2 regions of the Exiguobacterium acetylicum genome follow, and region 2 is predicted to be linked to the other one. Evidence: a T-box and tRNA genes for the amino acid it is inferred to sense, from the RefSeq annotation. Region 2 holds a T-box; the other holds one or more tRNA genes.
The links. A T-box is a leader RNA that pairs with one kind of tRNA and senses whether it is charged. The one in region 2 lies ahead of leuS (leucine--tRNA ligase), so its partner is inferred to be a tRNA-Leu.
Positions count from the first base shown of each region.

Region 1: it encodes a tRNA-Leu, which carries the amino acid that the T-box ahead of leuS (leucine--tRNA ligase) is inferred to sense. The anticodon was not compared.

Region 1 covers NZ_CP082333.1:82,167-87,970, forward strand. The annotation lists rRNA gene K7G97_RS00460 (16S ribosomal RNA) at 1-1,124, shown strand, start outside; rRNA gene K7G97_RS00465 (23S ribosomal RNA) at 1,292-4,205, shown strand; rRNA gene rrf (5S ribosomal RNA) at 4,308-4,423, shown strand; tRNA gene K7G97_RS00475 (tRNA-Val) at 4,433-4,508, shown strand; tRNA gene K7G97_RS00480 (tRNA-Thr) at 4,523-4,598, shown strand; tRNA gene K7G97_RS00485 (tRNA-Leu) at 4,661-4,747, shown strand; tRNA gene K7G97_RS00490 (tRNA-Arg) at 4,786-4,859, shown strand; tRNA gene K7G97_RS00495 (tRNA-Pro) at 4,864-4,940, shown strand; tRNA gene K7G97_RS00500 (tRNA-Ala) at 4,963-5,038, shown strand; rRNA gene K7G97_RS00505 (16S ribosomal RNA) at 5,163-5,804, shown strand, end outside.
Region 2 covers NZ_CP082333.1:2,417,814-2,423,617, reverse strand. The annotation lists gene K7G97_RS12595 (MDR family MFS transporter) at 1-377, shown strand, start outside; gene K7G97_RS12590 (peptidoglycan bridge formation glycyltransferase FemA/FemB family protein) at 561-1,595, shown strand; gene K7G97_RS12585 (HAD family hydrolase) at 1,690-2,334, shown strand; T-box leader at 2,373-2,595, shown strand; gene leuS (leucine--tRNA ligase) at 2,642-5,047, shown strand; gene K7G97_RS12575 (hypothetical protein) at 5,179-5,804, shown strand, end outside.

The DNA of each region.
Region 1 (5,804 bases), 870 kb from region 2:
TCGGATCGTAAAACTCTGTTGTAAGGGAAGAACACGTACGAGAGGAAATGCTCGTACCTTGACGGTACCTTACGAGAAAGCCACGGCTAACTACGTGCCAGCAGCCGCGGTAATACGTAGGTGGCAAGCGTTGTCCGGAATTATTGGGCGTAAAGCGCGCGCAGGCGGCCTTTTAAGTCTGATGTGAAAGCCCCCGGCTCAACCGGGGAGGGCCATTGGAAACTGGAAGGCTTGAGTACAGAAGAGAAGAGTGGAATTCCACGTGTAGCGGTGAAATGCGTAGAGATGTGGAGGAACACCAGTGGCGAAGGCGACTCTTTGGTCTGTAACTGACGCTGAGGCGCGAAAGCGTGGGGAGCAAACAGGATTAGATACCCTGGTAGTCCACGCCGTAAACGATGAGTGCTAGGTGTTGGGGGGTTTCCGCCCCTCAGTGCTGAAGCTAACGCATTAAGCACTCCGCCTGGGGAGTACGGCCGCAAGGCTGAAACTCAAAGGAATTGACGGGGACCCGCACAAGCGGTGGAGCATGTGGTTTAATTCGAAGCAACGCGAAGAACCTTACCAACTCTTGACATCCCATTGACCGCTTGAGAGATCAAGTTTTCCCTTCGGGGACAATGGTGACAGGTGGTGCATGGTTGTCGTCAGCTCGTGTCGTGAGATGTTGGGTTAAGTCCCGCAACGAGCGCAACCCCTATCCTTAGTTGCCAGCATTCAGTTGGGCACTCTAGGGAGACTGCCGGTGACAAACCGGAGGAAGGTGGGGATGACGTCAAATCATCATGCCCCTTATGAGTTGGGCTACACACGTGCTACAATGGACGGTACAAAGGGCAGCGAGACCGCGAGGTGGAGCCAATCCCATAAAGCCGTTCCCAGTTCGGATTGCAGGCTGCAACTCGCCTGCATGAAGTCGGAATCGCTAGTAATCGCAGGTCAGCATACTGCGGTGAATACGTTCCCGGGTCTTGTACACACCGCCCGTCACACCACGAGAGTTTGCAACACCCGAAGCCGGTGAGGTAACCGCAAGGAGCCAGCCGTCGAAGGTGGGGTAGATGATTGGGGTGAAGTCGTAACAAGGTAGCCGTATCGGAAGGTGCGGCTGGATCACCTCCTTTCTAAGGAAAACGTCCCTTACGGGACATGCCCATCGTTCAGTTTTGAGAGCTCGTCTCTCAGTCTCGATAGAGACACTCGCACCTTGAAAACTGAAGACATCAACAAGACATCAAACTTTTAATTAACCATGTCATTTAAGACGTGTGTTCTTAGAATACCAACGCTAGATCAAGGTATGAAGGGCGTACGGTGGATGCCTTGGCACTAGGAGCCGATGAAGGACGCGACGAACAGCGATATGCTTCGGGGAGCAGTAAGTATGCTTTGATCCGAAGATTTCCGAATGGGGGAACCCACCATCCGTAATGGGATGGGACATGTTACGTGAATACATAGCGTAGCGTGAGGCAGACCCGGGGAACTGAAACATCTAAGTACCCGGAGGAAGAGAAAGCAAATGCGATTCCCTGAGTAGCGGCGAGCGAAACGGGAACAGCCCAAACCGGAGAGCATGCTCTTCGGGGTTGTAGGACACTCTATACGGAGTCAAAAAGGAAGACAGTAGGTGAAGGACCTGGAAAGGTCGGCCGAAGAAGGTGACAGCCCTGTAGCTGAAACTGTTTTCCCTCCAGAGTGGATCCTGAGTACGGCGGGACACGTGAAACCCCGTCGGAATCCGGGAGGACCATCTCCCAAGGCTAAATACTCCCTAGTGACCGATAGTGAACCAGTACCGTGAGGGAAAGGTGAAAAGCACCCCGGAAGGGGAGTGAAATAGATCCTGAAACCGTATGCCTACAAGTAGTCAGAGCCCGTTAACGGGTGATGGCGTGCCTTTTGTAGAATGAACCGGCGAGTTACGATAACGCGCGAGGTTAAGCCGATGAGGCGGAGCCGTAGCGAAAGCGAGTCTGAACAGGGCGTTCAGTGCGTTGTCGTAGACCCGAAACCAGGTGATCTACCCATGTCCAGGATGAAGGTCAGGTAACACTGACTGGAGGTCCGAACCCACGCACGTTGAAAAGTGCGGGGATGAGGTGTGGGTAGCGGTGAAATGCCAATCGAACCTGGAGATAGCTGGTTCTCCCCGAAATAGCTTTAGGGCTAGCCTCGAGGTTGAGAGTTCTGGAGGTAGAGCACTGATTGGACTAGGGGCCCCCACAGGGTTACCGAATTCAGTTAAACTCCGAATGCCAGCAACTTATACTCGGGAGTCAGACTGCGAGTGATAAGATCCGTAGTCAAGAGGGAAACAGCCCAGACCGCCAGCTAAGGTCCCAAAGTGTATGTTAAGTGGAAAAGGATGTGGCGCTGCCTAGACAGCTAGGATGTTGGCTTAGAAGCAGCCACCATTCAAAGAGTGCGTAATAGCTCACTAGTCGAGTGGCGCCGCGCCGAAAATGTAACGGGGCTAAACATACCACCGAAGCTGCGGATTCCGTAAGGAATGGTAGGGGAGCGTTCCAAACCGCTGTGAAGCTGTACCGGAAGGAGCAGTGGAGCGTTTGGAAGTGAGAATGCCGGTGTGAGTAGCGAAAAGAGGGGTGAGAATCCCCTCCGTCGAAAGCCCAAGGTTTCCTGAGGAAGGCTCGTCCGCTCAGGGTTAGTCTGGACCTAAGCCGAGGCCGAAAGGCGTAGGCGATGGATAACAGGTTGATATTCCTGTACCGCCGATCCACCGTTTGAACAATGGGGGGACGCAGGAGGATAGTGACGCATGCGGATGGAAGTGCATGTGCAAGTTTCAAGACCGTCTGATTGGCAAATCCGTCAGGCATCAAAGTCAAGGAACGATGCGGAGTCCCGTAGGGACGTAGGTCACGATTTCACACTGCCAAGAAAAGCCTCTAGTGAGGGGGAAGGCGCCAGTACCGTAAACCGACACAGGTAGGCGAGATGAGAATTCTAAGACGCGCGGGATAACTCTCGTTAAGGAACTCGGCAAAATGGTCCCGTAACTTCGGGAGAAGGGACGCTCTACATGAGTAGAGCCGCAGTGAATAGGCCCAAACGACTGTTTAGCAAAAACACAGGTCTCTGCTAAATCGCAAGATGACGTATAGGGGCTGACGCCTGCCCGGTGCTGGAAGGTTAAGGGGATGGGTTAGCGCAAGCGAAGCTTTGAACCGAAGCCCCAGTAAACGGCGGCCGTAACTATAACGGTCCTAAGGTAGCGAAATTCCTTGTCGGGTAAGTTCCGACCCGCACGAAAGGCGTAACGATTTGGGCACTGTCTCAACGAGAGACCCGGTGAAATCATAGTACCTGTGAAGATGCAGGTTACCCGCGACAGGACGGAAAGACCCCATGGAGCTTTACTACAGCCTGATATTGAGGCTTTGTGCATGATGTACAGGATAGGCGGGAGACGTCGAGCCCGGAGCGCCAGCTTCGGAGGAGTCACCCTTGGGATACCGCCCTTCATGCATAGAGTCTCTAACTCGCAGCCGTGATCCGGCTGGAGGACCGTGTCAGGCGGGTAGTTTGACTGGGGCGGTCGCCTCCTAAACAGTAACGGAGGCGCCCAAAGGTTCCCTCAGAATGGTTGGAAATCATTCGTAGAGCGCAAAGGCAGAAGGGAGCTTGACTGCGAGACCTACAAGTCGAGCAGGGACGAAAGTCGGGCTTAGTGATCCGGTGGTTCCGCATGGAAGGGCCATCGCTCAACGGATAAAAGCTACCCTGGGGATAACAGGCTGATCTCCCCCAAGAGTCCACATCGACGGGGAGGTTTGGCACCTCGATGTCGGCTCATCGCATCCTGGGGCTGGAGTAGGTCCCAAGGGTTGGGCTGTTCGCCCATTAAAGCGGTACGCGAGCTGGGTTCAGAACGTCGTGAGACAGTTCGGTCCCTATCCGTCGTGGGCGCAGGAAATTTGAGGAGAGCTGTCCTTAGTACGAGAGGACCGGGATGGACGCACCGCTGGTGTACCAGTTGTTCCGCCAGGAGCATCGCTGGGTAGCTACGTGCGGACGGGATAAATGCTGAAAGCATCTAAGCATGAAGCCCCCTCCAAGATGAGATTTCCCTTTGAGTAATCAAGAAAGACCCCTCAGAGACGATGAGGTAGATAGGTCACGGGTGGAAGCATGGCGACATGTGGAGCTGAGTGATACTAATCGGTCGAGGCCTTGTTCTAGCAGATGCATTGTTGATGACTTCAGTTTTGAGGGCGCGAGCCTTTCAAAAAAACGAAAAAAAGTCTTGACGTTATGTGAACATAATGTTAAGATAATAAATGTCTGGTGGCGATAGCCAAGTGGTCACACCCGTTCCCATGCCGAACACGGAAGTTAAGCACTTGAACGCCGAAAGTAGTTGGGGGCTTCCCCCTGTGAGGATAGGACGCTGCCAGGCGATACATATGGAGGATTAGCTCAGCTGGGAGAGCACCTGCCTTACAAGCAGGGGGTCGGCGGTTCGATCCCGTCATCCTCCACCATTTTTATTACACTTGCCGGTGTAGCTCAGCTGGTAGAGCAACTGACTTGTAATCAGTAGGTCGCGGGTTCGACTCCTGTTGCCGGCACCATTTTCATCTTCAATGATCACCAGAATTCAATTATGAATGAAGGTTCTACCTTTTATATCCCTGCCGGGGTGGCGGAACTGGTAGACGCACAGGACTTAAAATCCTGCGGGGGTTTCCCCGTGCCGGTTCGATTCCGGCCCTCGGTACCATTTTCATTTTGATGTTTGCTGTTTGATCCTTATATTCCGCACCCTTAGCTCAGCTGGATAGAGTACTTGACTACGAATCAAGGGGTCGGGAGTTCGAATCTCTCAGGGTGCATTTTCGGGAAGTAGCTCAGCTTGGTAGAGCACTTGGTTTGGGACCAAGGGGTCGCAGGTTCGAATCCTGTCTTCCCGACCATCTTCAATTTCATCCCTTTAATGGGGCCTTAGCTCAGCTGGGAGAGCGCCTGCCTTGCACGCAGGAGGTCAGCGGTTCGATCCCGCTAGGCTCCACCATTTTTATGACGAACTTTGAAAACTGAACGATGAGGCAAAAATCGTATTCTACGGAATACAAAAACGAATGAAGCGCAAGCTTCGTCAATCGTGACTTCGGTCACACAACGAGCAAGTCAAACACTTCATGGAGAGTTTGATCCTGGCTCAGGACGAACGCTGGCGGCGTGCCTAATACATGCAAGTCGAGCGCAGGAAACTGACGGAACTCTTCGGAGGGAAGGCAGCGGAATGAGCGGCGGACGGGTGAGTAACACGTAAGGAACCTGCCTCAAGGATTGGGATAACTCCGAGAAATCGGAGCTAATACCGGATAGTTCATCGGACCGCATGGTCCGTTGATGAAAGGCGCTCCGGCGTCACCTTGAGATGGCCTTGCGGTGCATTAGCTAGTTGGTGGGGTAACGGCCCACCAAGGCGACGATGCATAGCCGACCTGAGAGGGTGATCGGCCACACTGGGACTGAGACACGGCCCAGACTCCTACGGGAGGCAGCAGTAGGGAATCTTCCACAATGGACGAAAGTCTGATGGAGCAACGCCGCGTGAGTGATGAAGGTTTTCGGATCGTAAAACTCTGTTGTAAGGGAAGAACACGTACGAGAGGAAATGCTCGTACCTTGACGGTACCTTACGAGAAAGCCACGGCTAACTACGTGCCAGCAGCCGCGGTAATACGTAGGTGGCAAGCGTTGTCCGGAATTATTGGGCGTAAAGCGCGCGCAGGCGGCCTTTTAAGTCTGATGTGAAAGCCCCCGGCTCAACC
Region 2 (5,804 bases):
TTCTTCGTTGGTTTGGAGATGACTTAAAGCGACAATTGATGACCGGTACAGGAATCTTCCTCTTGTCTTATCTGATCGTTCCGTTCGCAGGCGGCTTCAAGATGTTCCTCGTCGCGATGATCATCTTGACGATTGGTGAGATGTTCATCTGGCCAGCAGTTCCTGCCATGGCAGCGAGACTCGCGCCGATCGGAAAAGAAGGAGAATTCCAAGGGTACGTCAATATTGCTGCTTCAGCGGGGCGGATGATCAGTCCGACCGTTGGAGGGTTGATCTACGATTTATCCGGTATGTCAGCGGTCTTCTTGACATTGATTGGATTGATCCTGTTAGCGGGCGTCGTCTTCCTTCGTGCCATTCCTAAAATCACATCATGAGCATCATCTGTAAGACAGCGGACATTATGACCGCTGTCTTTTGTTACGTCATTCGTTTGAAAATCATAAAATAAACATTTAATAATATGGAATATTTCGGCAAAGAAACGGGTACTTTCTAATCAAGAACTTGAAAAAGAAAGGTCATATGAACGTTGCTTCTTTTTGACTGGAGGTGCACGAATGGAAAGGTGTCAATTCATCACAGATGCCGCAACTTGGACGACACACGTACAGCAACAGCCTCTTGATATCTTCTACAGTCACCAATATGTCACGCTCAACGCTAGACCGTCTGAGCAAGCGGTGCTATTCCGTTATGAAGCTGATGCAGGAACACTGTTCTATCCCTTTTTGAAGCGCCGGATTTTTGATACGCCTTATTCAGATCTCATCACGCCGTATGGCTATGGTGGACCGGAAATCATCGGTCAACTGACTGCGACTGAAATGCAGCATGCACGCTTATTGTTTGAAAGGTGGGCAAAGCGAGAAGCGATTGTCTCAGAAATGATTCGCTTTAATCCATTGACGGGGAATGAACGCTTCATGCGGGATTGGACGAAAGTCTCCTTCATCCGTCATACGACGAGTATCGATTTACGCCCTTCACTAGAGGACATCATGCAGACATTTCATAAGAAGACGAGAAGTATGATTCGCAAATCGCTTGCCTCTCCTTTAACCGTTAGAACAGGAACGCGAGACGACCTACCTGTCTTTGTAGCGTTGTATCATGAAACGATGGACCGGAAGAATGCTTCGGCTCATTACTATTTTACGGCGAGTTATTTTGAGCAATTATTTGAAGAAAATCCACTCTGTGAGCCATTGTTACTGATTGCGGAAATCGACGGAGAACCTGTTGGTGGATACTTCGTATTGCTTGGGAAAGAATATGCCCACGGTCATTTGATTGGGTGTAAGCGGGACGAAGCGAAGATGTTTCCGAATCAACGACTCGAGTACGAAGCAATTCTTCAGGCGAAAGCACGCGGTCTTGTCGAACAACATCTCGGGGGTGGATATCAAGAACGGGATAGTCTCTTTGAGAGTAAATGCCGTTACACCGGGTATCGTTTATTTGAGTATCATCAAGGAAAATCGATTCTTCAGCCAGCTATATACGATCAGTTATGTGTACGATACGGATCAGATGCTGATTCGGATTATTTTCCGGCTTACCGACAAACTAGTGTCCGAATGGCGACAAGTTAAACAGTAACTAAATGAAGAAGGCGAAACGACTACATCGTGTAGTCGTTTTTTTGATATGCTGAAATCATGATAGATCAATTGAGGGGGATGTGTCTTGAAAAAACGAGGTCTAATTTTTGATATGGATGGGGTCATCTTAGATAGTGAAATCCGCTACTTTGAAGTCCATCAGCAGATGTTCAAAACGTTATCGATTCCGCTCGATCCGGTTCAGTATGCGACGTTCATGGGAAAAACAGGTGATGAGATGTGGGAAGAGCTTGTCACCCAGCATCAGCTAAAAGAAACAGCTAGTGCGTTACTAGAAGAAGAACATCGGTTGTTTCAAATTCATGCAAAACCGGAGGAATGTGGGTTAAAAGAGGGAGTCAAACAAGTCATCGAGCAAGCGGCGTCTCTTGGTTACGATATCGGGATCGCCTCTTCGAGTTCGCTTCAAAAAATCGAACGCGTCATCCGTCATTATGAGCTTCCCATCACACATTACGTCAGTGGGGAAGAAGTCGTGCGTTCAAAGCCTGATCCTGCGATTTTTCATCTTGCAGCATCACGAATCGGGCACGCACCTGAAGATTGTCTCGTCATTGAAGACGCTGCGAACGGGATGATCGGCGCTAAAGCAGCAGGCATGGAAGTGATTGCGCTTCTCGATGATCGGATGCCGATGCAACGTCTAGAACAAGCGGATCATGTAGCGCGATCGCATGCAGAAATCGAGGAAATTTTACGGAAGCGTTGACGCTTGAGGAAGAAACAGATTACACTAGGAAAAGATAGTCAATTGCATGGAACTGAAGTAGTAGGGGAAAGGTGCCGTCAAGAGAGCTGGTGGAAGGTGCGAACCAGTCGGTAACAACCGTGAACTCGTCAGGGAGCACGATTCGTGAAGTCGTAGTAGCGAATCCGGTCTTTCACACCGTTATCCGTGAATCAAGCGGTCTGTCATAGACAGACAACGTGGGTGGTACCGCGGAAGCCAAACCGGTCTTTCGTCCCTATTCCTAGGGGCGGAGGACCGGTTTTTTTAGATTAGAGGAGGAAAAGACATGCCGTACAATCATCGCGAAATCGAACCAAAATGGCAGGCGCGTTGGGATCAAGACAACGCCTTCGTCACGACAGAAGATCCAGAAAAAGAAGGGTTTTATGCCCTTGATATGTTCCCGTATCCGTCAGGTGCCGGACTCCACGTCGGTCACCCGGAAGGCTACACAGCAACCGATATCCTCGCACGTATGAAACGGATGCAAGGATACAACGTCTTGCACCCGATGGGATGGGATGCGTTCGGGTTACCAGCAGAGCAATACGCCCTCGATACAGGGAATGACCCACGTGAATTCACAGCGAAAAACATCGAGACGTTCAAGCGTCAGTTGAAAGAACTTGGATTCTCCTATGACTGGGATCGTGAAATCAACACGACGGATCCGAAGTACTACAAATGGACACAGTGGATCTTTACGAAGTTGTATGAGAAAGGACTTGCGTTCGTGGACGAAGTAGCGGTCAACTGGTGCCCAGCACTTGGAACCGTTCTTGCGAATGAAGAAGTCATCGACGGATTATCGGAACGCGGAAATCATCCGGTCGTGCGTGTCCCGATGCGTCAATGGGTCTTGAAAATCACGGAATATGCGGATCGTCTTCTTGAAGATCTCGATGACCTTGATTGGCCGGATTCTGTCAAAGAGATGCAACGGAACTGGATCGGGAAATCAGAAGGTGCTGAGATCGATTTCACGATTGATGGACACAAAAAACAAGTCACGGTCTTTACGACACGTCCGGACACGATCTTTGGTGCGACGTACCTCGTGCTTGCGCCGGAGCATCCATTCGTAGCTGACATCACGACAGCAGATCACAAGGAAGCCGTCGATACGTACATTTCGCAAGTCCAAACGAAGTCAGACCTCGAGCGGACGGATTTAGCGAAGGAAAAAACAGGCGTCTTCACGGGTGCTTTCGCCGTCAATCCAATCTCAGGTGATCGTCTTCCAATCTGGATCGCTGATTATGTCCTTGCTTCGTACGGAACGGGTGCAATCATGGCGGTTCCAGGACACGATGAGCGCGACCATGAATTCGCGAAACAATTCGACTTGCCAATCGTTGAAGTCGTCGCGGGTGGAAACGTTGATGAAGCAGCCTATACAGGAGAGGGCGAACACGTCAACTCGCATATGCTTGATGGTCTTGGAAAACAAGAAGCAATCGAGACGATGATTGCTGAACTCGAAACGAATCAAGTCGGACGTAAGAAAATCACGTATCGTCTCCGCGACTGGTTGTTCAGTCGTCAACGGTATTGGGGCGAGCCGATTCCAGTCGTTCATATGGAAGATGGTTCGATGAAGACACTCAGCCAAGAGGAATTACCGCTCGAACTTCCAATCATTCCGGAAATCAAACCGTCTGGTACAGGCGAATCACCACTTGCGCTTGCGGAAGACTGGTTGGATTATACGGATCCTGAAACAGGAATGAAAGGGCGTCGTGAGACGAATACGATGCCACAATGGGGCGGAAGCTGCTGGTATTATCTTCGTTTCATCGATCCGCACAATGAAGAGGCGATCGCGGATCCAGAAAAATTAAAATACTGGCTTCCAGTCGATATTTATATTGGTGGTGCGGAACACGCCGTTCTCCACTTGTTGTATGCGCGCTTCTGGCATAAAGTCTTGTATGATGCAGGTGTCGTACCAACAAAAGAACCATTCCAGAAGTTGTACAATCAAGGGATGATTCTTGGAGAGAACAACGAGAAGATGTCGAAATCACGCGGTAACGTCATCAACCCGGATGAAATCGTTAAATCGCATGGTGCGGATACATTACGCTTGTACGAAATGTTCATGGGACCACTCGATGCATCAGTTGCCTGGTCTGAGAACGGTCTTGACGGGGCGCGTCGTTTCCTCGATCGTGTCTGGCGCTTGTTCGAACGGACAGCAGACATTCAGGACGTCACAGAAGTCGATGCTGACTTCGAGCGGACATACCACCAGACGGTCAAGAAGGTCACGGAAGACTTCGCGAACATCCAGTTCAACACCGGAATTTCGCAACTCATGGTCTTCGTCAACGAAGCAAACAAACAGCCGGTTCTTCCGCGTCACTTCCTTCGTGGATTCATCCAATTGTTAACGCCAGTCGCACCACACCTTGGTGAAGAACTCTGGGAACAACTTGGATTTGAAGAAACATTGACGTATGCGGCATGGCCAACATTCGATGAATCGAAACTCGTCAGCGATACGATGGAATTCGTCATTCAAGTGAACGGAAAGGTTCGCTCGAAAATCGAAATCAACATCGATGCGACAAAAGAAGAAATCGAAGCACTTGCCTTTGCTGATGAAAAGACACAAGAATGGATCGGCGACAAAACAGTTCGTAAAGTCATCGTCGTACCGAAAAAATTAATCAACATCGTGGCAAACTAAGCCATAGCCCCTTTCATTCGCTTGTCGCGCATGGAAGGGGTTTCTTCATTTCGGTCGCAAGTCCGCTTTTTTTTTCAACGACCTTCTGCTACACTGAATCAGAAACCGAGAAAGAAAGGCGAGTACCATCAATGAAACGATCTTATATAGTCTATACAACGATTTTTGCTGTCGTTTCGGGGTTGATCCTTTGCGTACTGCTCGTCTTCTCGAAGCCGGAGACGTTGTCACGTATTCAGGAAACGTTCGCGAAAATCGAGACGCAATCAAAGCATCAGGCAGCCGTTAAACAGGTGCCACCGAAAACGCCTTCAGCTATTCCGAACCCGGAAGAGCCGTTAATCAAAAATGTCCAACACATGTTATATGATGATTCCATTGGTTCGTACCTCGTCGTCACAGACGATTATCGTTTCTTTGAAATCAGTGGAACCGGGGAACGCATCAACGCATCTTTCCAGTTAGAAGAAGGAAAGTTGTTGCTCGCTGGTCTTGACGGTATGACGCTGGTTGACGGGGAGACCGTCGCGTTATTGACGTCGAATCAGATTCTGGTCACGATTACGCGAAAAGACGGTGTCTGGAGCGAAGAAAAACGTGAAAAAGTACAAGGAACGACGATACGGGATAGTTTCCATGGTCTTGGATATGATGCGAAGAAAAAAGAATTCTATACGATTAATCATATTCGAGCACTGGGACGAGTCGAGGTGACTTATTTCGCGATGAAAGAGGATAAGATCAAGATTGATCCTGA